DNA from 4 places in the Micromonospora hortensis genome. Region 2 is predicted to be linked to each of the others. Evidence: riboswitches for the same ligand, from Rfam matches in the RefSeq annotation. Region 2 holds a riboswitch; each other region holds the start of a gene.
What was found. Region 2 has a riboswitch for cyclic di-AMP ahead of NIE111_RS32270 (C40 family peptidase). Riboswitches for the same ligand answer to the same signal wherever they lie in the genome.
Positions count from the first base shown of each region.

Region 1: it holds a riboswitch for cyclic di-AMP, as region 2 does, so the genes downstream of both, NIE111_RS22620 (C39 family peptidase) here and NIE111_RS32270 (C40 family peptidase) in region 2, are expected to answer to the same signal.
Region 3: it holds a riboswitch for cyclic di-AMP, as region 2 does, so the genes downstream of both, NIE111_RS27520 (coiled-coil domain-containing protein) here and NIE111_RS32270 (C40 family peptidase) in region 2, are expected to answer to the same signal.
Region 4: it holds a riboswitch for cyclic di-AMP, as region 2 does, so the genes downstream of both, NIE111_RS08100 (coiled-coil domain-containing protein) here and NIE111_RS32270 (C40 family peptidase) in region 2, are expected to answer to the same signal.

Region 1 covers NZ_JAKKFE010000033.1:84,008-91,356, reverse strand. The annotation lists gene NIE111_RS22635 (acyltransferase family protein) at 1-659, shown strand, start outside; gene NIE111_RS22630 (hypothetical protein) at 752-1,174, shown strand; gene NIE111_RS22625 (hypothetical protein) at 1,308-2,078, shown strand; cyclic di-AMP (ydaO/yuaA leader) riboswitch at 2,363-2,503, shown strand; gene NIE111_RS22620 (C39 family peptidase) at 2,736-3,584, shown strand; gene NIE111_RS22615 (alpha/beta fold hydrolase) at 3,708-4,454, shown strand; gene NIE111_RS22610 (CDP-glycerol glycerophosphotransferase family protein) at 4,460-6,130, opposite strand; gene NIE111_RS22605 (bifunctional cytidylyltransferase/SDR family oxidoreductase) at 6,165-7,349, opposite strand, start outside.
Region 2 covers NZ_JAKKFE010000023.1:2,778-8,805, reverse strand. The annotation lists gene NIE111_RS16205 (bacteriocin immunity protein) at 1-74, opposite strand, end outside; tRNA gene NIE111_RS16200 (tRNA-Gly) at 188-261, opposite strand; gene NIE111_RS16195 (pyridoxamine 5'-phosphate oxidase family protein) at 516-1,073, opposite strand; gene dcd (dCTP deaminase) at 1,173-1,751, shown strand; gene NIE111_RS32270 (C40 family peptidase) at 1,826-2,866, opposite strand; cyclic di-AMP (ydaO/yuaA leader) riboswitch at 2,880-3,015, opposite strand; gene NIE111_RS16180 (N-acetylmuramoyl-L-alanine amidase) at 3,251-5,233, shown strand; gene NIE111_RS16175 (C40 family peptidase) at 5,289-6,028, opposite strand, start outside.
Region 3 covers NZ_JAKKFE010000054.1:27,921-35,269, reverse strand. The annotation lists gene NIE111_RS27530 (HelD family protein) at 1-660, shown strand, start outside; gene NIE111_RS27525 (cation diffusion facilitator family transporter) at 767-1,684, shown strand; cyclic di-AMP (ydaO/yuaA leader) riboswitch at 1,803-1,934, shown strand; gene NIE111_RS27520 (coiled-coil domain-containing protein) at 1,940-3,004, shown strand; gene NIE111_RS27515 (hypothetical protein) at 3,146-3,655, shown strand; gene NIE111_RS27510 (SRPBCC family protein) at 3,816-4,283, opposite strand; gene NIE111_RS27505 (1-phosphofructokinase family hexose kinase) at 4,474-5,451, shown strand; gene surE (5'/3'-nucleotidase SurE) at 5,448-6,275, shown strand; gene NIE111_RS27495 (STAS domain-containing protein) at 6,293-6,655, opposite strand; gene NIE111_RS27490 (hypothetical protein) at 7,041-7,181, shown strand.
Region 4 covers NZ_JAKKFE010000011.1:250,582-257,930, reverse strand. The annotation lists gene NIE111_RS08105 (carbonic anhydrase) at 128-862, shown strand; gene NIE111_RS08100 (coiled-coil domain-containing protein) at 919-1,938, opposite strand; cyclic di-AMP (ydaO/yuaA leader) riboswitch at 1,943-2,073, opposite strand; gene NIE111_RS08095 (YibE/F family protein) at 2,240-3,610, opposite strand; gene NIE111_RS08090 (heavy metal translocating P-type ATPase) at 3,922-6,129, shown strand; gene NIE111_RS08085 (metal-sensitive transcriptional regulator) at 6,136-6,432, opposite strand; gene NIE111_RS08080 (heavy-metal-associated domain-containing protein) at 6,527-6,736, shown strand; gene NIE111_RS08075 (DUF8832 domain-containing protein) at 6,750-7,349, shown strand, end outside.

The DNA.
Region 1 (7,349 bases), on a different contig from region 2:
AGTTCTGGCTGGGCGCGGTGGCTGCCGAGTTGATGCGCCGGGGGCTGTGGCGCGGTCCCGGTCTGAGGGTGGCCAGCGGGATCTTCCTGGTCACCTGGGTGGCGGCAGCGCAGTGGATCCGTGCCGAGTTGTGGACCACGCTGCTCGCGGTCGCGTACCTGTTGGTGATCACCGCCGCTGCGGACGCGGACGTGCGGGGTCGGCGCTCGCCGTGGCGGTCCCGGCCGCTGGTCTGGCTCGGTGAGGTCTCGTTCGCCTTCTACCTGGTGCACGTGCTGGTGATGACGAGCGTGCTGCGCTGGAGCGGCACCTGGGGGATCGGCTTCGCGGGCTGGCGTGGCCCGGCCGTGGTGCTCGGCTTCCTGGCGGCGAACCTGATCCTCGCCGGGCTGCTGCACCGCTTCGTCGAAACCCCGATGATGCGCCGGCTCGCGCCGCGCCGTGCGGCCCGTCCGGCGCCCGTCCCCCGACAACGGGCGGCCGGCGGCGACGACGCTCGGGATCCCGGAAGCAGCGCCCGCGACGGGGCCGACGGGGCCAGCCAGGCCGGCGACGGCGACGCTCGGGATCCCGGAAGCAGCGCCAACGGCACTGTCGACGGACCTGCCGACGAGGTCGGTCAGGCTGACGGTCGATCACCGTACGTCGACCTGCGCTGACAACGTCCACCCTGGTCAACGGGGTCGGCGCGGCGTGATCCGACACGCCCGTGGTCGGTGCGCCCGGGTCGGCGCGACGGTAGCGTTGGGGCGTGCTTCCGGTCGCGTTCACCTGTCCGCTGTGGTGGGTGGCGCGCTGGGCGACTCGGGTGCTGACCAGCCTCGCCGTCGTCGCGGCCCTGGCGCTCGGCGCAGGCCCGGCCACGGCCGTCACGCCAACACCCGGCCCGGTGCCGACGTCGAGCGCCGTGCCGGCCTCGGCCGCCGCCGGGTCGCTGGCGGCTTCCTCCCGGCACTCCTGGGCATCCAGCGCGGCCCGCCCGGCCGCGGCGACACCGCCGGAAGCCGCAGAGGAGTCGGCCCCGACCTGGTCGGTCCACACGCCGGTGGCGCTCTTCGGTGATCAGGGCACCATGGCGGCCGTCGTGCTGCCGGTCGGCGCGGCCGAATCTGACCGGCTGCCCCTCGTCGACGGTACGGGCGGTCGGGCTTCGCGGGCCCCACCCGCGCGCTGAGCCACCGGGACGACCGTCCCGCCACAGCGCCCTGTCGACACACCCGCTCCCTGACCCGCCGACCCGTGGCCCACAGTGGCCCGCTGATCGGCGCGGCTCCCCATCGCACTGCTCTCTCCCCGAGGTGCCGACCATGGAGACCGTCGTCTTCTACCAGTTCGTGACCGAGATGCCGCGGGCCGCCGCCATCTGGTCGACGCTGTTCCTGCTGACCCTGGGCCTGCTCACCGTGCTGGCCGCCCGCCCCGAACGGGACCTCCCCACTGACGACCCGCTCCCGGCCGGGCCCACTCGTCGGGAGCTGGCCGCCGCCGAGGCCGTCGACCTGCGCCGCTACGCCGAGGAGGTGGCCGTCGCCGCGGCCCGTGCGGCCATCACCGCCAAGCGGCGGCGCGCCGCCTGGCTGACCGCTCAGGAGCAGATGGAGCAGGCCTGGACCGGGTACGACGAGGCGGACACCGCCGCGCGTCGCTTCGCCGACGCCGGGGCGCTGCCCACCCCGCAGACCTCGCACACCCCCGCCGAGTACGCCGCCCGGGAACGCTATCTGCACCGGGCGGCGATGGCGGCGTACTGGCGGGGCGACCTGACCATGGCGCAGCTGGGCGACGTGTTCGGGCACCGGCGCGGCTGGGATCCCCGGCGACACCCGGTCGAGCAGGAGGTGCTGATCAGCCGGGTGGTCCGCGATGCGCGGCTGGCCGACTACCAGGTGGCCGCCGACAGTGAGCGGGTCGCCTGGCGCGACGCGGAGTTGGCCGCCTCCTCGGCCCGTGCCCTCGCCGAGGAGGCGTACGCGGCGGCGGCCCGGCTCCGCCCGATCCTGGTCCCCGCGCGCCGCACCGTGGCCGGGGCGTTGCGTCCCGCCGTCGTGGCACTGTGGCGCCCGGCCCGGGTGGGTTGAGCCCAATCCGTGATGTGAGGCCGGTCACCCAATCGGGAAATCCGACGTCCGGCGCGTTCGGTGGGATTGTTCCCGCGATTGTGGCCGCGTTCTTTACGGCCTGTCCGGTTGTCGCCCGTAGGCGTCACCGTAACCGGTTGTCCCATCGAGTCACATCAGCGGCAATACGCGCAGAAATTGTCGCGCCAATTGGGGTTTACGCAGGTGAACCTTGCTTGGCAGGGCGTTGAGACGCCAGTAGTGTCGTCCCGTCCGGTGCGGTAACCGATCGCAAGACGCGACGCCGCATCGACCCGCTTAATCGTGATCAACGAACCGGGGACCCACCAGTAAGTCCGGGGTGAATCCGCGAGCCACGGCCCGCGGTAGGGCGTCTTCCCGCCCGAATCCGTCAGCTAACCCGGTAGGCGGTGTCGGAAGGAGTCCCATCCTCGTGCAGCACCTTTCCACCCCTCGGCTGTTCCCTCGCCTCCACGGCGCGGCGGTGCACCCGCTCATTCGTCCCGTGACGGTGAGCTGACCCCCGGGTCATCGCCTTCCCCGCCCGGCCGCGCCGGGCGTTCCCCTGAGCGGTTCACCATCCGCGGACCACGGTCCGCGCGCTGGCGCCTGCCCGGATACCGGTCCGGCCCCGGTGTGCCGCTCTCCCCCCGATCCGTGGAGGACCCCGTGAAGCACACCCTGCAGCGTCAGCTCCGCCGCCTCGCCACCGAGCGCCCGTACCAGATCGTCGCCGCCTCCGCCGCTGCCCTCGCGATCGCCACCACCACCGGCGCCCTGCTCACCACTGCCGACGAAGCCCCGGCCGGCCAGCGCACCGCGACCACTGTCGCCGAGATGCGCAGCGACCTCACCGCCTCCCGCGGCGAGGCTCGGGACGCGTCCCCCTCGGCCAGCGCCGCGCCGACCACTGCCGCGCCGGCCACCAGCGCCGCGTCGCCCGCAGCCAAGGCCAGCAGCAACCCGGACCTCACCCGGAAGCCGGAGCGGCCGAAGCCGCCCGCGACCAAGGTGCTCGACTACGACTACGAGGCGCAGAACACCTACTACAACTGCGGCCCGGCTGCCACCCGGAACGCGCTCAGCGCCGCCGGCATCGACCGCACCCAGGAGGACCTCGGCGCCGAGCTGGGCACCACCGAGATGGGCACCAACTCGGCCGAGGACACCACCCGGGTGCTCAACGCCGAGGTGAAGGGCTCCCCGTACCGGACCCGGATGTTCCCCGGAGCGCCCAGCCCGGCCCAGATGGACCGGCTCCAGGCCGACGTGGTGAAGGCCATCACCGACGGTCGGGGCGTGGTGGCGAACGTCGTCGGGGACGCCACCGACACCGACGGCGGCTGGCACTCCTACGGCGGCGGGCACTACATCGCCGTCGTGGGCTACAAGGACAACGGCCGCACCGTTCGGATCGCCGACTCGGCGAACCCGGCCGACCCGTCGTACTGGATCACCACGATCGACCTGGCCAACTGGATCACCAGCCGGGGCTACTCCGCCTGACCCGGGCACGCTGACCGCCGCGGGCGCCGTCCTCCACAAGGGGCCGGCGCCCGCGGCGTTTGTGCGCGCGGTCCGGCGTCGACGGCTCTCGTACCCGACAGTGAACCGTGGGAGACTGCGGCCGTGGTGGAGAAAACGGGTGGTCACGTCGGCCGCAGGCCGGTCCTGCTGCTGCTGCACGGCATGGGAGCGACCGGGGACGTGTGGTTGCCCTGGGCCCCGTACCTTGAGCAGCACTGGCCCGGTCGGTGGCTGGCACCGGACCTCGCCGGCCACGGCTGGGCGTCGCCGCTGCCGTCGTACTCCTTCCCGGGCTTCGCTCAGCAGATCGCGCAGGCCCTCGCCCCCGATGACCGGCTGGTAGTGCTCGGGCACTCGCTGGGCGGGGTGGTCGGCCTGGTGCTTGCCGCCCGCGACGCCGGAACGCCGGTGGACGCGGTGGTCGGGCTGGGCATCAAGGCACTCTGGTCACCCGCTGAGCTGGCCCGCGCCGCCGAGGTCGCCGCCCGACCGGTGAGCTGGTTCGCCAGCCGCACCGAGGCGGCGCGCCGCTACCTGCGGGTCTCCGGGCTGGCCGGCCTGGTCCCGCCGGACGATCCGGTGGTGGACGCCGGGCTGCGCCAGGTCGACGGCCGGTGGCGCCTCGCCATGGACCCGGCCGCCTTCGCCGTCGGCGAGCCCGACCTGGCCGCGCTCCTGGCGGCGACCGACGTGCCGGTGGTGCTGGCGCGCGGGGAGAACGACCCGATGGTCACCGACGAACAGCTCAAGGAGTACGGCGTACCGGTGGAAACGCTTCCGGGCCTCGGGCACAACGCGCACGTGGAGGACCCGGCGGCGGTGCTGGCGCTGCTCGACCCGTACCGCTGATTCGGTTACGCCGGTGTGGACGCGGCCAGTGTCTGAGCCGGTGTCAGCTCCCGGCGGGCGGCGGTCAGGAACGCCTCGGCGTACGCCTCGGCCGGGAAGTCACCCAGGTAGCGGCGGCGGGTGGCCCAGCGAGCCTCGGCCAGCGGATCGGTGTCCAGCAGGGCGGTCAGCACCTCGTCCACGTTGGACATGTCCCGACGCAGCACGTAACCCGACCCGGCCAGCGGGAACCGCTCCACGAACCGGTCGCCCTCGTCGCCCATGTCGGTGACCGCGTACGGCTTTCCGGAGTAGAGGAAGTCCGAGATCACGCCGGACACGTCGGAGACCAGCGCGTCGGCGGAGTTGACGCACTCGGTCAGATTCAGCTCCCGAGCCGCCGCGCCGACCACGTGCTGGCGGCCGGTGCGGGCCCGGTCGGCGACGAGCAGTTCGGTCAGGCGGCCCAGTTGGCGGGCCGATGCCGGGTTCTGCGTGGTGTACGGGTGGGCTCGCAGGATCACCGTCGCGCCGCGCTCCAACAGTCGGCGCAGCAGGCTTTCGGCCACCGGCAGCGAGCAGTAGTCGGCGTCGGCGTGGTGCCCGGTCCAGGTCGGCGTGTAGAGCACCGTCGGGTGCGCCAACCCTCGTGCGGGTTCTGGGCGTACCTCGATCGACTCGACCTGCGGGCGACCCACCACCACGAACTTGTCAGTCGGGATCTGCACTCCGGCGCGGGCGTACCTGTCGATCGCCGCCTGCCCGGCCACGAAGATCCGGTCGAAGATCCCCGACACCGGGTTGGCGCTCGGCGCCTTGTCGCTGTCGCCGTGGTGCAGCTGGATGTGGGTGAGCTGGGTGAAGCGGACGCAGTGGCTGTTCTTCGCACCGTGGTTGACGTAGAACGCCGCCCGCAGGCTCGGCACCAACGCCTCGTCCATCGCCCCCAGGGTGGGGCAGTAGACCACCGGCGCGTCGGTGGCCGCCGCGATCGGGGCCAGGAACTCCGGCTCACGCAGCACGACCAGGAACGGCCGGCCGATCCGTTGCAGGTACGGCAGCCACATGGTGACCTGGTATTCCGAGCCCGGAGGCGCGGAGAAGTAGAGCAGGAACTCCGGCTGGTGCCGGCGCAGCGCTGCGGCCACCGACCCGCCACCGGCGCGCGGCCGGAACCGTCGCCGGGCCAGGTCCAGCGCGACCGCACCGGCGCCCGCGCCGACCAGCAGGCTGGCGGCCAGCGCCACACCGGCCGGGAGGGCGAGCGTGGCGGCGAGCGCCAGGGCGGCGAGCAGCCCGAGCAGGGCCGTGCCGAGTTGGTCGGCGATCAGCGGCGTCCAGGCGCGTACCGGCAGATTGGCAGTTCTGATCTCCAGACCGCCGGCGGTGCGCAGCGGCCCCACCAGCAGCACCAGCCCCAGCAGGACCAGCCCGGTGGCGACCAGCGCGAGGTTGAGCCCGTCGTCCAGCCGCCGGGAGTAACCGACCAGGATCGCCGCGGCGATCAACGCGGTCTCCGCCACCAGGTCGGCGCTGGGCCGGATCCGCTGCTCAGCGGCCGAGGCGGCCAGCGCGGCGACGGCCAACGCCAGCCCCCAGCCGGTGGCGCCGGTCAGCGCCAGCACGACGAAGGCCAGCACGGCCAACCCGGTGGTCAGGCACCGGGCGGCCAGCTTTCGGACCAGGTCGCCGCGCAATGTCGCTCCGTTCGTGGTTCGGCAGCCGTCGGCGTCAGTTGGCGGACGTCGCGCCGGCCGGTGCCTCGACCCGACCCGACCCGGACTGCGCCGGCACGCTCGGCGTGGGCCCGTCGCCGGGTGCCCGGCGTACGTCGATCACCTGACCGGTCAGGTCGGAGATCAGCACGTCCAGCGACGACTGGGCGACGGCCTCCGCGGCGAGCAGGGTGTGCTCCGGCTCCTCGCCGAAGGCCCGCGTCCGCATCGGGGTGGCGGTGCGCTCCGGGTTGATGCAGTTGACGCGCACGCCCACGTCGGCCCACTCGTCGGCGAGCGCCTGGGTCAGGTTGACCAGGGCGGCCTTGGTGGCCGAGTAGAGCGCGTAGCGGGCCCGGCCCCGGGTGTAGGAGCTGGACGTGTAGAGCAGCAACTGGCCCTTGGTCTGCTGGAGGTACGGGAGGGCCTGGCGGGCGATGGTCACCGGGCCGACGAAGTTGACCTGGAGCAGCCGGTCCATGGTCTCCTCGTCCATTTCGGCGAGGGCGCCCTTCTCCAGGATGCCGGCGGTCACCACCACGTGGTCGATCCGGCCGGTGGCCTCGAAGGCGGTCGTCAGCGCGGCCTCGACGTCATTGGCCCGCTCCACGTGGGTGCCGGTGCTGGAACGGCTGAACGGGAAGACCTGGGCGCCGTAGCGGCGGGCCAGCTCGGTCAACTCGTGGCCGATGCCGTAGCTGCCGCCGAACACCACGATGGTGCGGCCGGTCAGCTCCTCGCTGTAGCTGCGGTGGTCGGTCAGTCGGGGGGCCTGCGCGGCGGCGAGCTGGAAGAGCTTGTCCGCCAGGTGCACGTCGACCGGGTGGGTGACCTTGATGTTCTCGTCCGAACCGTCGATCACCTTGATCGGGGTGCCGGGAAGGTAGCGCAGCACCACGCCACAGTCGTCGGTGGCGGCGAAGTCCGGGTCGTCCTCGGCGATCTGGTACGCCGCCCGGATCGTGGGGGAGCGGAACGCCTGCGGGGTCTGACCACGGCGAAGCCGAGAGCGCACCGGGATGTCGGTGATGCAGTCGTTGTCGTCGACCTGGATGATCGTGTCCGCGGAGGGGATGGCCACGTCCACGGCGTCGTAGCTCCAGAGCGCGTTGACGCACTCGCGCACGATCCGGCCGCTGAGCAGCGGGCGCACCGCGTCGTGGAAGAGGATGTTGCAGTCTTCCGGGCCGACAGCGTCCAG
Region 2 (6,028 bases):
TGGTTGGCGTAATCGAGGTGCATGATCCGCTGAACGAGATGGATGGCCTCATCTCGGGTCAACTTCGCAGGCACAGCGTCCCCTCCGACCGGGGCTAATGGCACGCTAATGGCACGGCGCATGATCGTTGACCTTGAAACATCGAAGGCCCCGACTCGGACTGTCGTCCTGGTCGGGGCCTTCGTGGTGGAGCGGGTGACGGGAATCGAACCCGCACTGTCAGCTTGGGAAGCTGATGTTCTGCCATTGAACTACACCCGCAAGCGGCACCACTGTACCCGAGTCGTCGAGCCCGTGCACCCAGGTACCCCCGCCGGCCGCAGGTGTCCGCGTACCGCTCCGCCCGGGTTGATCCACTCGGCTTTCCGGAAGTCGGGGCATCCGGAGCGCTGGGACACCGCGACTTCCTTGAAGTCGAGTTGATCACCGCGGGCGGCAGGGTGCCGGGCCGGTGCGTACGACCCGGCGCCGGCTCCGTTACGACGGAGCCGGCACCGATGATCTGCCGGCGGTGGTCAGGCGGCAGTGCACTGGACGTCACGGCTGAGGCGGGTCGGGCGCGCCTGCGGGACGGCGAGGGGCGCTGCCACCGCCAACGGGGCGTTTGGGTCGAGCCAGACCCGAACGGCCGGCCGACTCGGTGCGAGGCCCGGAATGCCCGCGATGTGCTGCTCGCGGCGGGTGAGCATGGCCACGTCGACTGTGAACTCGAAGAGCCGCCAGTCGACCTGCGGCTCGGCCCGGGCGCTCTGCGCCAACTGCGCCACCCGGATCGGATCGGTCACCGGACGGGCGTGCCCCGCCACGTACGCCTCGTCGTCGCTCTCCTCGGCAGGGAACGAGTGCAGCGCGTAACGGCCGTCACGTTCGAGGTCGCGGCGCTTGGGCGAGTCGATGATGAAGCAGAACAGCCCCTCGGCGGTGATGACCGGAGAGACCGGATGGACGCGGGGCCCGCCGTCGGCACGGACCGTGGCCAGATAGCCGAAGCCCGGCCCGTATTGCTGGAGGAGAACGCGGATCCCGTCGGCGAGTCGGGGCTCGTCGGCGGCGAATTCGGACCAGGAAGCCATGTGGGCATTCTATCGAACAAATGTACGAGCAGCGACCTCGACGCGCTGGTCACCGGCACCGAATCCGGCCACTTTTGGCAACGCGGCTATGGTGGTCCGATGCTGCTCTCCGACCGCGACCTGGTCTCCGAGATCAAGGCCGGCACGCTGGGCTTGGAGCCGTTCGAGCCCACCCTGGTCCAACCGTCCAGCATCGACGTCCGACTCGACCGGCTGTTCCGGGTCTTCAACAACCACCTCTACACCCACATCGATCCCGCGATGCAGCAGGACGATCTGACCTCGGCGGTCGAGGTCCCCGACGGCGAGCCGTTCGTGCTGCACCCGGGGGAGTTCGTGCTCGCCTCGACGCTGGAGGTCATCTCGCTGGGTGACCAGCTCGCCGGCCGACTGGAGGGCAAGAGCTCCCTGGGCCGGCTCGGCCTGCTCACGCACTCCACCGCCGGCTTCATCGACCCGGGCTTCTCCGGTCACGTGACGCTGGAACTCTCGAACGTGGCGAACCTGCCGATCACCCTCTGGCCGGGCATGAAGATTGGGCAGCTCTGCATCTTCCGGCTCTCCTCGCCGGCTGAGCACCCGTACGGCTCGGTGGTCTACGGGTCGCGCTACCAGGGCCAGCGGGGGCCGACACCCAGCCGCGCCTGGCAGCACTGGCGCACCTGGCCAACACGCTGAGGTTCAGCAGCCAGGACCGAGACGACGAGGGCCCGCCGCGACGGAATCGCGACGGGCCCTTCGATGACTCACTGTCAGCCTGGACGGCCGTAGCTGTGGATCGGGCCGTCGTCGACCTTCTTCATCTTGACCGGCTGACCGGCCTGCGAGGCGTGCACCACCCAGCCGCCGCCGACGTACATGCCGACGTGGTGGATGTCGCTGTAGTAGAAGACCAGGTCGCCGGGGCGCAGGTCGCCCTTGCTGACGTTCTTGGTCACCCGGCTCTGCGCGGCGGCGTTGTGCGGCAGCGACACGCCGGCCTTCGCCCAGGCGGCCAGCATCAGCCCTGAGCAGTCGTACGAGTTCGGGCCCTCGGCACCCCAGACGTAGGGCTTGCCGATCTGCGCGCAGGCGAACTTGACAGCGGTGCCCGCGCCGCCTCCGGGGTAGCTGCCCGGGCAGGGCGCCGGGCGCAGCGGACCGCCGCCGCCGCTGCCGTACACCTTGAGGCGCAGCTTCTGCAGGCGGTCGATCTCGTCGTTGATCTGCTTCTTCTTCGCCGCCAGCTGAGCTTCCGTGCGGGTCAGCTGGGCCACCATCTCGTCCAGTGGCGCCTTCTGCGCGGCCAACTGGTCGCGCAGGTCGGCCACCTGGCGTACGTCCTTTTGCTGGTTGTGCGCGAAGCGGTCGAGCATTTCGAGCTGGCCGACCACCTCGCTGGGCGACCGGCTGCCCAGCACGGCGTTGACTGTCGAGACGTTCTCACCCTTGTAGGCGCGTACGGCCAGGGCGCTGACCTTGTTCATCGCGGCGTCGACCTGGCGCTCGAGCGGAGTGATCCGGGCGGCCAGCGCGTCTGCCTGCTTGCGCTTCGCGGCGAGGTCGGTGCGGGTGGCGTTGTGCCGTTCGATGATCGGTTCGAGCTTGTTCCAGTCGGCGTCGATCTGGCGCTCGATCTCGGCGACGGACGGGTCGGCGTGGGCCGCAGTGGCACTGCCGGTCAGAACGACGGCGATGCCGGCCAGCGCGGCGACTGCGGTGGTGAAGCGGGACCAGCGTGGGCGCGGCACTATCGACGCCGGGCCGGCTGATGCCGACCGCTCGGACGACGGCCGCGGGGCATGGAGTGCCACCGGGGTTCCGTACTCCTTCTTCCTGACCGCCTACCGGGTTAGCTGACGGGTTCGGGCGGGAAGTCGGCGCCCTACCGCAATGGCTGCGGATTCACCCCGAGGGACCTGGGTCCCCGGTTCGCTCGGAAACGACTCGGCGGTGTCGGTCCGTTACCGCCCAGGCTGGGCGGAGCTGCTGTCGGGCCGACAAATGACCAGAGTAGAGACGCCTGTTACCGATCCGCAACCCGTGCGGCGGTGACACTCCGTACGGATTGGACGAAGTCACCGACAGTGTGTGAAGAATTCTTTCCATCCACTTCGATAGATAGAAAGGTATTGACGTGACCTCCCGGACGGCGCGATGGTGACCTGACCTCACTCCGCGAGAATCTAGGGGGTTCGATGCACCATCCAACCCTGTCGACCGGCTGGCGCGCGCTGCTCGCCGCCACAGTGGTTGCCGCCGCGACCACCGTGCCACTCTCCGTCGGCCCGGCTGCCGCCGCGCCCAGCACCGACCGCCAGCAGCAGTACGCCGCAGCGGCCACCGAGTACGGCGTGCCGGCCGTCGTGCTGCTCGGCGTCTCCTACCTGCAGTCCCGTTGGGACACCAACGCCGGCACGCCGAGCACCAGTGGCGGCTACGGTCCGATGCACCTGACCGACGCGCGGCACGTGGCCGCCCTACCCGGGCGCGGCCACCACGACGCCGGCGTCGAGGACCCACGCGGCGACGACTCCCGTCCCGCCCGAGTGCCCGCGCCCCGACCGGTCGAGGCACCCGCGCCGTCCACCGCCGCGTTGCAGACCGTCGACGCCGCCGCCACGCTGACAGGCGCCACTCCCGAGGCACTGCGCACCGACGCGGGCCTCAACATCCGGGGTGGGGCCGCGCTGCTGAGCGCGTACCAGAGGGATCTGGGCGCGCCGGTCGGCGCGGACACCGACCCGGCGGCCTGGTACGGCGCGGTGGCCCGCTACTCGGGCGCGGACAGCGCCGACGCCGCCGCGGCCTTCGCCGACGAGGTCTTCACCACCATCGGCGCGGGCGAGGCCCGGGTGACCGACGACGGCCAGCGGATCACCCTGCTGGCCCGCGCGGTACGGCCGGAGCGTTCCTGGCTGGACCGGCTGGGTCTGCGCCGCCTGGCCCGCCCGGACGGGGTGGAGTGCCCGCGCACCATCTCCTGCGAGTGGATCCCGGCGCCCTACGAGGCGTTCGGCGACGGGGACTACGGCAACCACGACCTCTCCGACCGGCCCACGCGGCAGAAGATCGAGTACATAGTCATCCACGACACCGAGGCGAGTTGGGCCACCACCCTGCAACTGGTCCAGGACCCGACCTACGTGAGCTGGCACTACTCGCTGCGCTCGGTCGACGGGCACATCGCCCAGCACGTGAAGACCAAGGACGTCGGCTGGCACGCCGGCAACTGGTACGTCAACGCGAAGTCGATCGGGTTGGAACACGAGGGCTTCGCGGCGCAGGGCACCTGGTACACCGAGGCGATGTACCGGACCTCGGCGAAGCTGGTCCGGCACCTGGCGCTGCGGCTGGGCATCCCACTGGACCGGCAACACATCATCGGTCACGACAACGTGCCCGGCACCATCCCCTCGACAGTGCGGGGAATGCACTGGGATCCGGGCCCGTACTGGGACTGGACGCACTACTTCGACCTGCTGCACGCGCCTCGACTGGACACCGGCACCCCGGCCACCGGAATGGTCCGGATCGATCCGGACTACGTCACCAACCAGCCGGCGTTCACCGACTGCGTCACCCCGGGCGTGCCCTGCGCGCCACGCGGCTCCTCCGCTGTGGTGCTGCGCAGCGCACCGTCTGCGGACGCGCCGCTGGTCAACGACGTCGCGCTCCGCCCTGACGGCAGCCCGAACACGATGGCCGTGTCGGACCACGGGGCCCGGGCGTCAGCCGGGCAGACGTACGCGCTGGCCGGACGGCAGGGCGACTGGACGGCGATCTGGTACCTCGGGCAGCGGGCCTGGTTCCACAACCCGGCGTCCGCGCCGACCGCCAGCTGGACCGTCGGCATCGTGGCCACGCCGAAGCCCGGACGGACCACAGTTCCGGTCTACGGACGGGCGTACCCGGAGCAGTCCGCGTACCCGGAAGGGGTGCCCTACCAGGCGATCTCGCCGCTGCAATACACCCTGGCCGCCGGGCAGCGGTACGCCGTCGGCGCGGTGCTGGCCGGCGAGTACTACCGGGCCAGCACGTTCGACGGCTCCTCGTCCGGCGACTGGACGGTGATTCGCGGCAAGAACCGGTACGCGCAGATCCAGTTCGGTCACCGGATCATGTACGTCGACCTCGCCGACGTGCAGCTCCTGCCGTCCCCGGTCGGCGCGCCCCGCTGAGAACCACGAAGGCCCCCGGTCGGTGACCGGGGGCCTTCGTGTCGCGTGAGGTGGATCAGCCAGGTCTGCGGAACCCGGCGACCGGCATTGTGTTGATGCTGGACACCTGCACCGGCTTACCGGCACGTGGCGCGTGCACCATTGTGTTGTTGCCCAGATAGAGCCCGACGTGACTCAGGCCGGAGAAGAAGAAGACCAGGTCACCGGGGCGCGCGTCACCTCGCGAGATGGCCTTGCCCTCGTTCCACTGGTCACCGGTGTGGTGGGTGAGGTAGATCCCGGCCGCCTTGTAGGCGTACTGGGTCAGCCCCGAGCAGTCGAACGAGTTCGGCCCGGTGGCGCCCCAGACGTACGGCTTGCCGACCTTGCCGCAGGCGGTCTTGATCGCGGTGCGTGCTGCCTCGCTGACCACCCCGTTGATGGTCGGGCAGGCCGCGGTCTTGACCGTGGTCTTGGGCATCGACGCCTCGAGCTGCTTGATTTCGGCGTCGATCTGCTTCTTCTTGGCCGCCAGCTCGTTCTGCTGCTTGGTCTGGGTGACGATCAGCGCGTCCAGCTTCTGCTTCTCGCCGTCGTACTTGGCCCGCACGGCCAGCACACCCTCGACCTCCTTGCGCTCCTGCGAAGCGAGCCGGTCGAGGATGGTGAGCTGCTCGGTGAGTGTGTCCGGCTTGGCGCTGACCAGCAGCGCGCCGATGTCGTGCGACGGGCCCGAGATGTAGTAGCGGGAGGCGAGGTCGCCGACCCGGTTGAGCGCCAACTCGCTCTGCAGCGCCAGCGGCTCGATCTTCTTCT
Region 3 (7,349 bases), on a different contig from region 2:
GCCCGGGAACGCCCGGAGGACTACCGGGAGTACGCGCACGTGGTGGTGGACGAGGCGCAGGACGTCTCGCCGATGCAGTGGCGGATGATCGGTCGACGCGGCCGACTGGCCTCCTGGACCGTGGTGGGCGACCCCGCGCAGACCGCGTGGACCGGCGATCCGGAGGAGCTGGACCGGGCCCGCGACCAGGCGCTGGGCCGGCGCAAGCGACACGACTTCACGCTCACCACCAACTACCGCAACTCGGCGGAGATCTTCGCGGTGGCGGCGGCGGAGATCCGTCGGCTCTACCCGGACCTGCCGCTGCCGACCGCCGTCCGCTCCACCGGGGTCGAGCCGGTGGAGCTGGTGGTGCCCGCGACGGGGTTGGAGACCGCGACGGTGGAGGCCGCCGCCGGCCTGCTGGCCGAGGTGGAGGGCACGGTCGGGGTGATCACGCCGGTCCCCCGCCGGGACGAGGTCGCCGGGTGGCTGGGCGCGCTCGGCGCGCCGAGGTTGCAGGTGGTGACCAGCCTGGAGGCCAAGGGCATGGAGTACGACGGGGTGGTGCTGGTCGCCCCGAGCGAGATCCGGGCAGATCCGGGTGCCGGGGTGCGCACCCTGTACGTGGCGCTTTCCCGGGCCACCCAGCGTCTCACCACCATCGACCCGACCGGCTGACGTGTGCGGAGCGCCACCAGCGGACGGCGCTGCCCGTACACTTGCACACATAGCGATGTGAGCATACATTTGACCGGGTCCCGACCAGCGGCGGAAGGTGGTTCTCGTGGGCGCAGGTCATGACCACCACCATGGGTCCGTCGCCAATGCCGCACACCAGCACCGAGGTCGACTCTGGGCGGCGTTCGGGTTGCTCGCCACCCTGATGGTGGTCGAGGCGGTGGCCGCCCTGCACACCGGCTCGCTCGCCCTGCTCTCCGACGCCGGGCACATGTTCACCGACGTGCTCGGCATCGGGATGGCGCTCGCCGCCATCACGGCGACCCGGCGGGCGACCGGCGACCCGCAGCGCACCTTCGGGCTCTACCGGCTCGAGGTGCTCGCCGCGCTGGCCAACGCCGTCCTACTCTCCGGCGTCGCGATCTACGTGGTGATCGAGGCGATCCGCCGTTTCGGCGACCCGCACCAGGTCATCGCCGGCCCGATGCTCGCGGTGGCCGTGCTCGGCCTACTCGCGAACATCGCCGCCTTCGCGCTGCTGCGCGCCGGGGCCCGCGAGAGCATCAACCTCCAGGGCGCCTACCTGGAGGTGCTCGGTGACCTGCTCGGCTCGCTCGGCGTCATCGGCGCGGCGCTGCTCATCACCGTCACCGACTGGTGGTGGGCCGACCCCCTGGTCGCGGTCGCCATCGGCGTTTTCATCCTGCCGCGCACCTGGCGGCTGGCCCGCGCCGCCATCCGCATCCTGGTGCAGGCCGCCCCGGAGCACCTCCAGGTGACCGCCGTGCACGACCGGCTCGCCGCCGTTCCCGGTGTCGTCGAGGTGCACGACCTGCACGTCTGGACGCTCACCTCGGGCATGGAGGTGGCCTCCGCCCACCTGACCATGGCACCCGGCGCGGAGGTCGGCGCGGTGCTCACCGCGGCGCGTACGGCCCTGCACGACGACTTCCGCATCGAGCACGCGACGTTGCAGATTGAGCCCGGCGCCGCTTCTGGAGCCTGTGGCTCCATCGAATGGTGACGGATCCGTAATTTTCCGTGGTGACGCACGCACCGTCCGTCACATCGGCTGCAGCGGCCCCACCCGCACCGGTAGGCTCGGTCCCGGCCTCCACCAGGCGGCGCCCTCCCGGCGCCGGTGGCGGTCGCCGCCTAATCGCCCAACTGGGCGAACCGGGGAACCATGTTCCTGGGGTGTATCCGCGTCAGCGGTAGGGATCTTCCGTCCCGAACCCGTCAGCTAACCCGGTCGGCGGCTGACGGAAGGACATGCGCAGTGGCACCAGCACGACCACCCGCCGCCCGACTGGCGGCCCTGATCGTCGCGATGTTCGCCCTCGGCGTCGCGCTTCCGGCCGGCACCGCCTCGGCCGCTCCCCCGACCGGCCTGCGGGCCGCCGCACCCGACTCCGACGAGGAGGGCGGCACCCCGGCGTTGCGGGCCCAACTCGAGGCGGCCAGCAAGGGCTACCTGGACGCGAAGCGCGCCCTGGACACCTCGGTGCAACGGCAGAAGCAACTCGCCACCCAGCTGACGACCATCGAGGGTGAGATCGACCAGCGCAACGGCAAGGTCGGCGAGATCGCCGAGGTGGCGTACCGCACCGGCCGGCTCGGTGCGATGTCGGCGCTGCTCAACAGCAACACTCCGGAAGGCTTCATGGACCGGGCGGCCGCGCTGGACGCGGTGGCGGCCAACGAGGACCGGGTGCTGCGCGACCTGCTGGACAGCAAGGACAAGGCCAACCGCACCCGGGTCGCCCTGGACGGCGAGATCAACGAACAACGCAAGCAGGTCGCGGTGATGGCCAAGCGCAAGGAGCAGGCCGAACGGGCCCTGACAGTGGCCACCACACCCAAACCGCAGACCACCGCCGACGGCGGCTCCAACCGGGGCACCTCCAGCGCCAACGCGAAGGCCGCACCGCGCAACTCCGACGGCTCCTGGCCCTCCGAGTCGTGCAGCGTCAACGACCCCACGCCGGCCAACGGCTGCATCACCCCGCGCACCCTGCACGCGCTCAACCAGGCCAAGGCCGCCGGATTCACCCGCTACGTCTCGTGCCACCGCCCCAGCGGCTCCGGCGAACACCCGAAGGGCCGGGCCTGCGACTTCGCGGCGCAGAAGGGCGGCTTCGGCGGGAACGCCACCGGCGGCGACAAGACGTACGGCAACAACCTGGCGGCGTACTTCATCCGCAACGCCGACCGGCTCGCCGTGCTCTACGTGATCTGGTACAGGCAGATCTGGCTGCCCAGCAGCGGGTGGAAGTCGTACAGCGGGGCGCAGGGCACCCCGTCGACCGACCACACCAACCACGTACACCTGTCGGTCTACTGACCCACGCGTCGTGATGCCTGTGAGTCGTTCGGTGGCTCACAGGCATCACGTGTGTCCGGGGCGGGGCTACGTCGCCGGGCGTACCCGTGATGTCGTCGATCGTCGGACGACCCGGCAGCGGTCGGCGGGAAGCATCGCGGTATGCCTCGGATCCGACCCACCACCCGCAAGGCGCTGCTCACCCTGCATCTCGTCACCTCGCTCGGCTGGCTCGGCGCCGACCTGGTGCTGCTCACCCTCGGCATCGCCGTCCAGCGGGGCGCCGACCCGGCTGTGGTCTATCCGGTCACGGCCCTGGTCGGCACTGTGCTGTTCGCGCCGCTGAGCGTCCTGGTCTGGCTGATCGGGGTCGCCAGCTCGCTGCTCACCCCGTGGGGCCTGCTGCGCCACCGCTGGGTGCTGGTCAAGCTCGTGCTCACCACGGTGATGGTCGGGCTGGTGCTGTTCCTGCTCACCCCGAACCTGCGCCACGCCGGAGCGGTCGGCGCCGCCCTGCCCGCCCGGGATCGCGCCGACCTGGTCATCGCGCCGGCGGTGTCGACCAGCCTGATGATCATCGCGACGGTGCTGTCCACCTACAAGCCCTGGGGCCGGCGTCCCGCCACCCGACCCGCCCGCACGAGCCGTGATCGCGCTACAACCACGATCTAGACGCCACCCCCGCTGAGCACGTCGCACCAAGCGCAAGCGACCTGCCCTGCTCCGCGATCTTGCACTTACTGTCCCGACATATGGGGCATTACGCCGACATAGACAACCGAAACTGCAAGATCGACGCGGCGGGGCGGCGGGCGGGGCGACGCGGCGCGGGTCAGGTCGGGTTTGGCGGGGTGCCGGTGCGGTCGAGGGCCGCGCCCAGCCGGGTGGCTAGGGCTAGGTGAGCGGCCTGGGCCTGGCGGAACGCGTAGCGGAACAGCGGCGTCGGCGCGGTCAGGGTGATCTCCACGTCGATGCGGACCAGGCCGTCCGGCTCGGCGCGTAGCCGGGTGTGGTTGCGCACTGTGGTGGCCGGCCACTGGCGGGCCACCATGACGATCTCGTCGGCCTCGCTGATCAGCACGTCCGCGTGGTAGGTGGTCCGGAAGCGCAGCGGACCGGCCGCCAACCGGTCGTTGATCGTGTAGCTGGCCTGGGCGCCAGGCCGGGGCGGCACCCGGCGGACCCGGACGATCAGCGGGTGCAGCTCGCCCTGCCGGGTCAGGTCGCTGAGCAACGCTGCCGCCTCGGCGGGTGAGCACCGGGCCTGGACGGTGTAGCTGAAGGTATCGCTGCTGCGCACACCGTCTCCCGCCGTCGTTTGTCGCTCGATCGTCCCGTACCGATGTCTGGCTGGCAACGCCCCCGGGCCCTCGGCGCCGCGCCGGACCCGGCCGATGCGACGACCTGCCACCACCTGCGCCATTAAGGTCGGTTAGTGCGAAATCTTCCCGAAGATGCCGGAGGGCGGCCAGCATGAACGGCGACGACCGATGAGTGGGCACGTGATGGTCTTCGCGCCCACTCCACAGCTGACGGTGACCGTGGACCAGCCCAACGACCACCCCGAGCTGCACCTGCACCCTGGCGGGCAGGGCGTCTGGCAGGCCCGGATGGTGATCTCCCTCGGAGTCGACGTGGTGCTCTGCGCCGCCCTCGGCGGTGAGATCGGCCAGGTGCTGGAGCCACTGCTGGTCAGTGAGGGCGTGGACCTCAAGGTGGTGGTCCGTGACTCGGGCAGCGGCGGGTACGTGCACGATCGCCGCGACGGCTCCCGGCAGGAGATCGCCGACGTGCCCGGGCAGCCGTTGAGCCGGCACGAGATCGACGAGCTGTACAACCTCGCCCTCGGCGAGGGCCTGCAGGCCTCGGTGAGCATCCTCAGTGGGCCGAACGAACCGTGGCTCGTACCGGCCGACCTGTATCGACGCTTCGCCGCCGACCTCGGCGCGAACGGCGGCCGGGTGGTGGTCGACCTCTCCGGCGATCACCTCGCTTCGGTGCTGGAGAGCGGTGTGTTCTTCCTCAAGGTGAGTCACGAGGAGTTGATCCGCGACGGCCGCGCCCGCAGCGACGACACCGAGGAGCTGACCCGGGCCATGTACGAGCTGCACGCGGGCGGCGCCGAGACGGTGGTGGTGAGCCGCGCCGACCAGCCGGCGTTGGCGCTCATCGAGGGGGAGCTGTTCCAGGTCGAGATGCCCCGGCTGGAGGCCGCCGACCCGCGCGGCGCGGGTGACTCGATGACGGCCGGAGTGGCGGCCGTCGTGGCCAGGGGCGGGGACATTCGGACCGCCATCCGCACCGGCGCCGCCGCCGGCGCACTGAACGTGACCCGGCATGGCCTGGGCACCGGACGGCTGGACTCGATCACCGGCCTGGTGGACCGGGTCCGGCTGGTGCCGGCGGACAGCCGGCAACAGGAGCGGACCAGCCCGGACGAGCTGGCCGGCCGGGTGGTCGAGCGATGACACTGCGGGTGTTGATCACCAACGACGATGGGATCGCGGCGCCGGGCATCCAGGCGCTGGCCTGGGCCGCCCGGCAGCGGGGCCTGGACGTCGTGGTGGCCGCGCCGATGGAGGAGGCGAGCGGCACCAGCGCCGCGATGAGCGCCATGGAGCGCGACGGGCGAGTCGTCGTGAACGACCATCCGCTGCCGGACCTGGCGGGTGTGCCGGCGTACGGGGTCGCCGGGTCACCGGGCTTCATCACGCTGATCGCCTTGCACGGGGCGTTCGGCCCGCCGCCGTCGGTGGTGCTTTCCGGGGTCAACCGGGGCGCCAACGCCGGCCGGGCGGTGCTGCACTCCGGGACGGTGGGTGCCGCGTTCACCGCCGCCACCAACGGCTGCCGGGCGATGGCGGTCTCCCTGGACGTGCTGTCCGCCGGTGAGGCGACGGCCGCGAGCGGTGGCGCCGCCGTGGACGCCGCAGCCCGGGTACGCGACGCCGAGCGGCACTGGGGCACCGCCGCGCGGGTGGCCCTGGACCTGCTCCCCCGCTTGACCTCCGCGCCCCTGGAGAGCGTGCTCAACGTGAACACCCCGGACCTGCCGCACGGGCAACTGCGCGGGGTGCGGCGCGGCACCCTGGCCAGCTTCGGTCAGGTGCAGATGACGGTGGCCGAATCCGGCCACGGGTTCGTCCGTACCTCGCTGGAGGAGCCGGGGCAGGCCGCACAGCCGGGCACGGACGTGGCGTTGCTGGCCGCCGGGTACGCGTCGGTGACGGCCGTCCGAGCGGTCACCGAGGCGACCGACGTCGACCTGACCGGCCTGGACGAGCAGCCCTGACGGGCAGCCCGGCGCGCTCAGGCGCCGGGCAGCACCTCGGGGGTGGCAGCGCCAGCGAAGTAGGGCTCCGGGGCACCGAAGAGGCCGAGCAGGCCGGTCACCCAGAGCTGCCGGTGCACGAACCGGCTCGGCTCGGTGACCACCAGCTTGACGTCGCTGACCTCGGCTGTCTGGAAGCCGGCGACCATGGCGCTGATGCCGACCGAGTCGATGAAGGTGACCAACCTCATGTTGAGTTCGATACGTAGAGGGCGGCCCTTGGCCAGCACCTCTGCGATCGCTTCGCGCACCTCGTACGCTGTGTCGACGTCGATCTCACCCCGTGGGGCGATCTCCACGACACCACCGGACAGAACCGACTTCACGATCGACAGGCTCACGCGAGCACCTCCACCCGCCCGTCCCCCGGGCGCCTCATCAGTACGCGGGCCGCGACCGAGAGTATTCCTCCGACGGCCTCGGTCGCCACCCCTCGGGATGAGCAATTCGCGGATCCGGGCCCACAAAGCCACCCATATCCGCACTTTTCAGTATCTGTTTACTCAAGACTTTTCGTTATCTGAGCACCGGCGATCGGTCGTGACCGGCCCGCCGCCGAACCAGGGTAGCGGTCCCGGCCCGGCGCGCCCGACAACCGGCCCATGACGTACGCCTGCCCCGTGTGCCGTCGGCGTGTCGCCCACCGCCGACCGGCGCGACCCGCGCCCCCGGTTGCCCACGCGCCCTAGCATCGGCCGGGACACCCCGCGACGGAGAGGATCTTCGATGATCAAGCGACTTGCCGGGCTGGCCGGCGTCGGTGTTCTGCTCGCCCTCGTCCTGGCCTGCGGTTTCGGTGGCGGAGGCGACGATGACGACGATGACGACGACTTCGCCCGAGGTGTCGCCGTGTCAGCGGTGCGCTGATTCGGCGGCGCGCCGAGTTCCGGAGCGCCGAGTTACCGGGTGCTCCGCGGAGGTCGGGGTTTGCGTCCGGCCGACGCGGGGCACTGCGGGGTAGGCGACACCGTGACGCGCTGGAAAGACGCCGAAGTCCGAAGTGGCCGGCGGCTTCGGCACCCGAGGAGGTAACCA
Region 4 (7,349 bases), on a different contig from region 2:
ATCTAAATCACGCATACCTTGACGCATCTTACGGTGCGTGTGACGGTGGAGCACGAGCCAGCGCCCGCCCGCCCGGCCGGCGGAAAGCCGGCTTGACCAGGGCAGACGCGTCGAGACGAGGTGCGGGATGAGTCATACCGGAAGCTCCGGCGGTCAGCCGGGTCCGCAGCGGACCACCGACCGGGCCACCGCGCTCAGCGAGCCGACCCGGGCCTACGCCGAACTGGTCGCCGGCAACCGGCGCTTCGTCGATGGCGCCCCACGCCACCCCAACCAGGATGCCGGGCACCGGGCCGCCGTGGCCGACGGGCAACACCCGTTCGCGGTGATCGTCGGCTGCTCCGACTCGCGGCTGGCTGCCGAGATCATCTTCGACCGGGGTCTGGGCGACCTGTTCGTGGTTCGCACCGCCGGGCACACCGCCGGCCCCGAGGTGCTCGGCAGCGTCGAGTACGCGGTGACAGTGCTCGGCACCCCGCTGGTGGTGGTGCTCGGCCACGACTCGTGTGGTGCGGTGCAGGCCGCCCGGGAGTCCGCCGCGACCGGTACCGCACCGAGTGGGCATCTGCGCGCGGTGGTCGACGCCGTGCTGCCCAGCCTGCGCCGCGCCGCGTCCGAGGGCGTTGACGACATCGACGGCATCGTGGACATCCACATCGCCCAGACCGTCGAGACGTTGCTCGGGCAGTCGCCCGTGCTGGCCGACGAGGTGGCGCTGGGACGCTGTGCGGTGGTGGGGGTGTCCTACCGGCTCGCCGCCGGAGCCGTGCGCCCGGTGGCCGCGGTGCCGGCCGGCTTCGCGACGGTGGAGACCCCGGCCTCGACCGAGTCGACCGACCCGGCCGCGCCTGCCACCGTCTGACGCGACGAGGGCCGCTCCGCGTCACGCGGAACGGCCCTCGACGGGGATCGTGCGGGTCAGAGCAGCGACATGTGGACGTGGTCGGTGTGGTTCGACGGCCCGCTGTACGAACTCCAGCCGGTGGCCGGGAACCAGATCTGCCGGTTCCAGATCACGTAGTAGATGCCGAGCCGGTCGGCGTTACGGATGAGGAACGCGGCGACGTTGTTGCCGTACGTCCGGGTGTCGTTGTTGTGCCATGGGGAGAACCCGCTCTTCTGCAGCGACCAGTCGCAGGCGCGGCCCTTCGGGTGCTCCCACGGCCCGCCGGGGCGGTAGCAGCCGACGAACCGGTTGAAGCCGGCCGCCTTGACCTCCTTGTACGCGTGCAGCGTGCGCGGCGTGACGCAGCCGGACGTGGTGGGGTCGTTCTCGCTGCACGACTGGGGCTTCCAGTCACCGTCGGCAGTGCGACCCGGGCCGATCTTCGCGACCTTGGAGGTGGCATCCACCAGGCCGCCGGTGAAACCCTTGCCGCCGACGAGGGAGAGCGCCTTGTCGGCCTCGCTCTTGCGCTTCGCCATCAGGGCGGTCTGCTTCTGCTGCTCGCGGACCTCCGTGTCGAGGGCCAGCTTGGCCTGCTCGGCGCGGGCCTTCACCTCGTTGACCTCGGAGAGCTTCTTCTCGTTGACCATGTTCATCTCGTCGAGCAGCCCGGCGCGCTGGACGAACGAGTCGGGAGCGTCGCTCTCCAGCAGCATCGCGACCGCGCCGATCCGGCCGGTCCGGTACGCCTGGGCGGCGATCTGCCCGACCTGCGGCGCCAGCGCGTCCAGGTCGGCCTTGGCGCGGTTGACCTCCGCCGCCAACTCGCCCTGCCGCTTCTTGGATTTGTCCAGCTTGGACTTCGCGGCGGAGTAGTCGCGGTTGGCCTGCTCGATGACGTCGTTGAGCAGCTTGGGCTCGCCGTCCTCCTCGTGCCCGGACGGTGTGGGGTTCGTCGGGGCGGCGTGCGCCGGGAGCGGCCCGGCGAGCACGGTCAGTGCGGCGATCACGGCCACCACGGGTGTCAACCAGCGGCGTAGGGGTGCCGTCACAATGTTCCCTTCCGTCGACCGCCGACCGGGTTAGCTGACGGGTTCGGGGCGGAAGTGGCCCCTACCGCTGACGCGGATTCACCCCAGGCACCTGGGTCCCCGGCTCGCCGGTTGGCGATTGGGCGGTGGCACCGCAGGCGCCGCTTCGCGCCTTCATCGGTAACCGGCAGCGAGGTTACCCGAGAGCCGACCGGCTGAGCTATGCCTGGATGCCGACCAAAAGCGTCATTTCGCCATAGCGTTGAGTGACCAGTGACGCGGTTCTCAGGGTGGATGCCCGATCTGGTCACGCTGAGGAGTGTCACCATGCCGTATCCGTGCTCCTGTTCGACTCCGGCCACCGGTCGGTGGCCTCGGATGGGGGTGCGGTCCGCGTCCGGTCCGGCTCGTCGGAGCCGGCCGTACGCGGTGAGCTGAGTGCGGCCAGTGCCTCGCTGCGGTCCGGCTGGGGCCGGGGCGCGGGAGCGCCGCTGGACGGCGTGGCATCGCCGCGCCCGGCGGCGGTCACCACCGCTGCCAGGCCGGTGGTCAGCGGCACGGCGGCGATCAGGCCGAGGGTGGCGACCGCGCTGCGGACGATCTCCTGCGCGAGGAACTCGCTGGTGAGGATCTGCCCGATCGGCCGCGAGTCGGCGGTGAGCAGGAGCAGCAGGGGCAGTGACGCGCCCGCGTACGCCAGCACGATGGTGTTGACGGTGGAGGCGATGTGCGCGCGGCCGACCCGGGTGGCCGCACGGTACAGCTGCAACCGGGTCAGCCCGGGGTTCGCGTTCGCCAGTTCGGTGACGGTGGCCGCCTGGGTGACCGTCACGTCGTCGAGCACCCCGAGCGATCCGATGATGATGCCGGCGAGTAGCAGACCGTGCAGGTCCACGTCGCCCTGGAACATCGACAGGGTGGTGGCGTCTTCGCTGCCGAAGCCGGTGAGGTGGGTCGCGGCGGTGGCGATGGTGGCGAGCACGCCGGTCAGCACCAGGCTGCCCAGGGTGCCGAGTACCGCGACCGAGGTCTGTGCGGTGACCCCGTGGGTCAGATAGAGCACCACGAACATGATCAGGGCCGCGCCGACCACCGCCACCAGCAGCGGTGACCTGCCGGCGCTGATGCCCGGCAGCACGAAGGTGAGCAGGATGGCGAAGCTGGCGGCCAGCCCGGCGAGCGCTGCCAGACCTCGCCACCGCCCGAACGCGACGATCGCGGCCGCGAAGACCACCGCCAGCCACACCATCGGGGTGCCGCGTTGGTGCTCGGCGATGTTCCAGTTGCTGACCGTGGGATCGATCGGATCGGCCAGTTCGACCAGGACGACCTCGTCGCCGACCTCGACCCGGGGTGCGCCGGGCCCGTCGGGCACCGGTGTCCGTACCTGCTGGCCGGCGGTCGGCCCGTCGTCCACCCGGACGTCGACAGTGCCGCACCGCCCGTCGCCGACCCTCGGTGTGCCCTCCGGAACCGACGGTGCCGGCGGGCACGGCTCGCTCACCACCCGGGTGACGGTGCCGGGGTGGCGCGGCACGTCCGCGCCACCATCGGTCTGCGGTGACCCGCCGCGGGGCCAGAGCAGTAACGCGGCCAGCACGGTGGCGACGAAGAGGGGTACCACAGTCACGATGAGGATCCGTCGCACCCGTGGCGGGGCGGACGGAGCGGGGTGAGTGTGGTCGGCGGCCAAGGTGAGACTCCCAACGATCCGGTGCGGGATACGGGTCAGCGGGCCGGGCGGTTCACCGTTGCGGTGGAAACGCGGCGGACGGCGGGGCGGATCGCTGCCTGACGACCGCTTGATCACGGACGGTCAGTGCTCGGCCCGGTCGGCCGGGGACGACGCCACGACGGGGCGGCGCCGGTGCCCGACTGTGCAGCGGCATTCGGAGGGCCATCGTGGGAGATGCTAGCCAGCCCTCCCGGGGGTTGCAGGTCGTGGCGGAGTGTCGGGCGGCCGAACCGCTCGCGCGGCGGCCTCCGGGGCGGCATGTTGGAGCCATGCCCGCTCCGTCACCGCCCGACCCGGATCGCCAGCGACGCGCCGAGCCCATGCCGCACGACAAGCACCCCGGGCGCGCCGGGCGCGACAAGCTCGCCGGGCACGACAAACACGCCGGGCGCGACAAGCCCGCCGGGCACGACAAACACGCCGGGCGCGACAAGCCCGCCGGGCACGACAAACACGCCGGGCGCGACAAGCCCGCCGGGCACGACAAACACGCCGGGCACGATCCGGCGTTGTTCCGCCGCCGGTTCTGGGTCTGCCTGGTGTTGACCGTCCCGGTGGTGTTGACGAGTCGTCTCGTGTCGGATCGGCTGGGCCTGACCGGGGACGACGGCCTCCCCGGCCAGGCCTGGGTGGGGCCGGTGCTCGGCTCGGTGGTGTTCTGGTGGGGCGGTTGGCCGTTCCTGGTCGGTGCGGTCAGGGAGGTGCGGGACCGGGCGCCCGGGATGATGCTGTTGGTCGCGATGGCGATCACCGTCGCGTACGCCGCGTCCCTGGCGACCAGCGTCGGCGCCTTCGACCTGGACTTCTGGTGGGAGTTGGCCGCGCTCGTCACCATCATGCTGCTCGGGCACTGGCAGGAGATGAAGGCCATCGGGCAGGCTCGGGGAGCGCTCGCGGCGCTCGCCGCGCTGTTGCCGGACGAGGCCGAACGGGTGGCGGCGGACGGGCGGGTCGAGGCGGTGCCGGTGACCGGTCTGCGGATCGGCGACGTGGTGCTGGTCCGGCCGGGGGGTCGGGTGCCGGCGGACGGCCGGGTCGTCGAGGGCGGCGCCGAGCTGGACGAGTCGATGATCACCGGGGAGTCGCGGCCGGTCGCCCGGTCGACGGGCGACCGGGTGGTGGCCGGCACCGTCGCCACCGACTCGGCGATCCGGGTGCGCGTCGAGGCGTTGGGTGAGCAGACCGCCCTCGCCGGCATCCAGCGGATGGTCGCGCAGGCCCAGGCTTCCGGTGGACGGGCCCAACTGTTGGCCGACCGGTTCGCCGCCGCGCTGTTCTACCTGGCCACCGGCACCGCCGTGCTGACCGTGCTGGTCTGGACCGCGCTCGGTCAGCCGGACGAGGCGGTGGTCCGTGCGGTCACCGTCCTGGTGATCGCCTGCCCGCATGCGCTGGGTCTCGCCATCCCGCTGGTCGTCGCGCTCTCCACAGCGCTCGCCGCGCGGTCCGGGATCCTGGTCAAGGACCGGTTGGCCCTGGAACGGATACGGACCGTCGGCGCGGTGCTCTTCGACAAGACCGGCACGCTGACCCGGGGCGAGCACGGGGTGACCGACCTGGTGGCGGCGTCCGGCGTCGAGCGGGACGAGGTGCTGCGGATCGCGGCCGGTGTCGAGTCGGAGAGCGAACACCCGTTGGCTAGGGCGATAGTGGCGGCCGCCGGGAGCGCCGGGCCGACCCGGGCGGCCGGGTTCCGGTCGCTGCCGGGCCGCGGTGTGCAGGCGACAATCGACGGTACGGAGTACGCGGTGGGCGGGCCGGCGCTGCTGCGCGAGCTGGGCCTTCGGCTCCCGGCGGAGCTGGAGGCCGCGACCGGGCGGTGGTCGGCGCGGGGTGCCGCGGTGTTGCACCTGGTGCGGCTGCCGGACGCCGTGCTCGGTGCGTTCGCGTTGACCGACGAGGTGCGTCCGGAGGCCCGGCGCGCCGTCGACGAGCTGCGTGCCGAGGGTGTCCGCACCATCGCCATGATCACTGGTGACGCCCGGCCGGTGGCCGAGGCGGTCGCCGCCGACCTGGGCTTCCGAGCTGGCGTCGACGAGGTCTTCGCCGAGGTGCTGCCGGCGGAGAAGGACGATCGGGTGGCCGAGCTCCAGCGGCGGGGGTTGGTAGTGGCGATGGTCGGTGACGGGGTGAACGACGCACCGGCGTTGGCCCGGGCGGACGTGGGGGTCGCGATCGGCGCGGGCACCGATGTGGCCATCGAGTCCGCCGGGGTGGTGTTGGCATCCTCGGACCCGCGCGGGGTGGGGGCCGTGGTCCGGCTGTCCCGGGCGTCGTACCGGAAGATGCGACAGAACCTGGCCTGGGCGGCCGGCTACAACGTGGTGGCGCTGCCGCTGGCCGCCGGGGTGTTGGCCTGGGCCGGCGTGGCGTTGAGCCCGGCGCTGGCCGCGGTGCTGATGTCGGCGTCCACCATCGTGGTGGCGCTCAACGCGCAGTTGTTGCGCCGGGTCCGTCTCGACCCCGCGCCGGACTGAGCCCGCTCAGCCGCGCTTCATGAGCCGGCCGACCGCCGCCATCATCTCGGTGGCCATCTCGTCGGCCCGACCCTCGGCGGCGCCCTCGTGCATGCAGTGCCGGGCGTGCCCGTCGAGCAGCCCGAGGGCCACCTTGTCGAGGGCGGCCTGGATGGCCGAGATCTGGGTGAGCACGTCGATGCAGTAGCGGTCGTCGTCGACCATCTTCTCGATGCCCCGGACCTGCCCCTCGACGCGGCGGAGCCGCGCGAGCAGCTGGTCCTTGCTGGCGGTGTATCCGCGGATCGGGGTGGGTGCGGTCATGTCGACAAGGATAGCGTACCCCCAGGGGGTATGGTACGGTCGGTTCTGTTGAGATACCCCCACCGGGTACCGGTACCGCGAAGGAGACGATCCGATGGTCGACACGACGTACCAGGTTCAGGGCATGACCTGCGGGCACTGCGTCAGCGCGGTGAGCGCCGAGGTCGGTGCCATCGCTGGGGTGCGCGACGTCCAGGTCGACCTCGCGGCCGGCCGGGTCACCGTCAGCAGTGATCAGCCGCTGGACACCGCTGTTGTCCGAGCCGCAGTCGACGAGGCCGGCTACGACCTCGTCGACGCGTGATCGGCGGGCCGGCGTGCGCACCGTGACGAGACTGGCCGGTTTCGCCGTCGGCCTGGCGGCGATCTTCGGCACGACGTACGGGATCGGCCGGGTGGTCGACAGCGCCCCGGTGGTCGAGGGCCGGCACGACGGCGATGCCGCCCATGCGACGGGCGAGCACGACGAGACGGCCGACCGGCTCCCGGGCGGGCTGCTCGTCTCCGACCGGGGCTACACCCTCGAACCGGTCGACGCCCCGGCCGGCGAGTTCGCCTTCCGGATCGCCGGCCCGGACGGCCGCCCGGTGACCCGGTACGACGTGGCGCACGACAAGCAGATGCACCTGATCGTCGCCCGTCGGGACCTCTCCGGCTTCCGCCACGTCCACCCCGAGCTGGCCCCGGACGGCACCTGGCGGGTCGACACCCCGCTGGCCAGCCCCGGGCAGTGGCGGGCGTTCGCCGACTTCGCCCCGACCGGGGGTGAGCCGCTGACCCTCGGCGTGGACGTGACAGTCCCCGGCGAGTTGACCGAACGGCCGTTGCCCGCCCCGGCAACCAGCACCACGGTCGACGGCTACACGGTCACCCTGACCGGCACGCCGCAGCCCGGCCGCACGTCGCCGCTGACACTG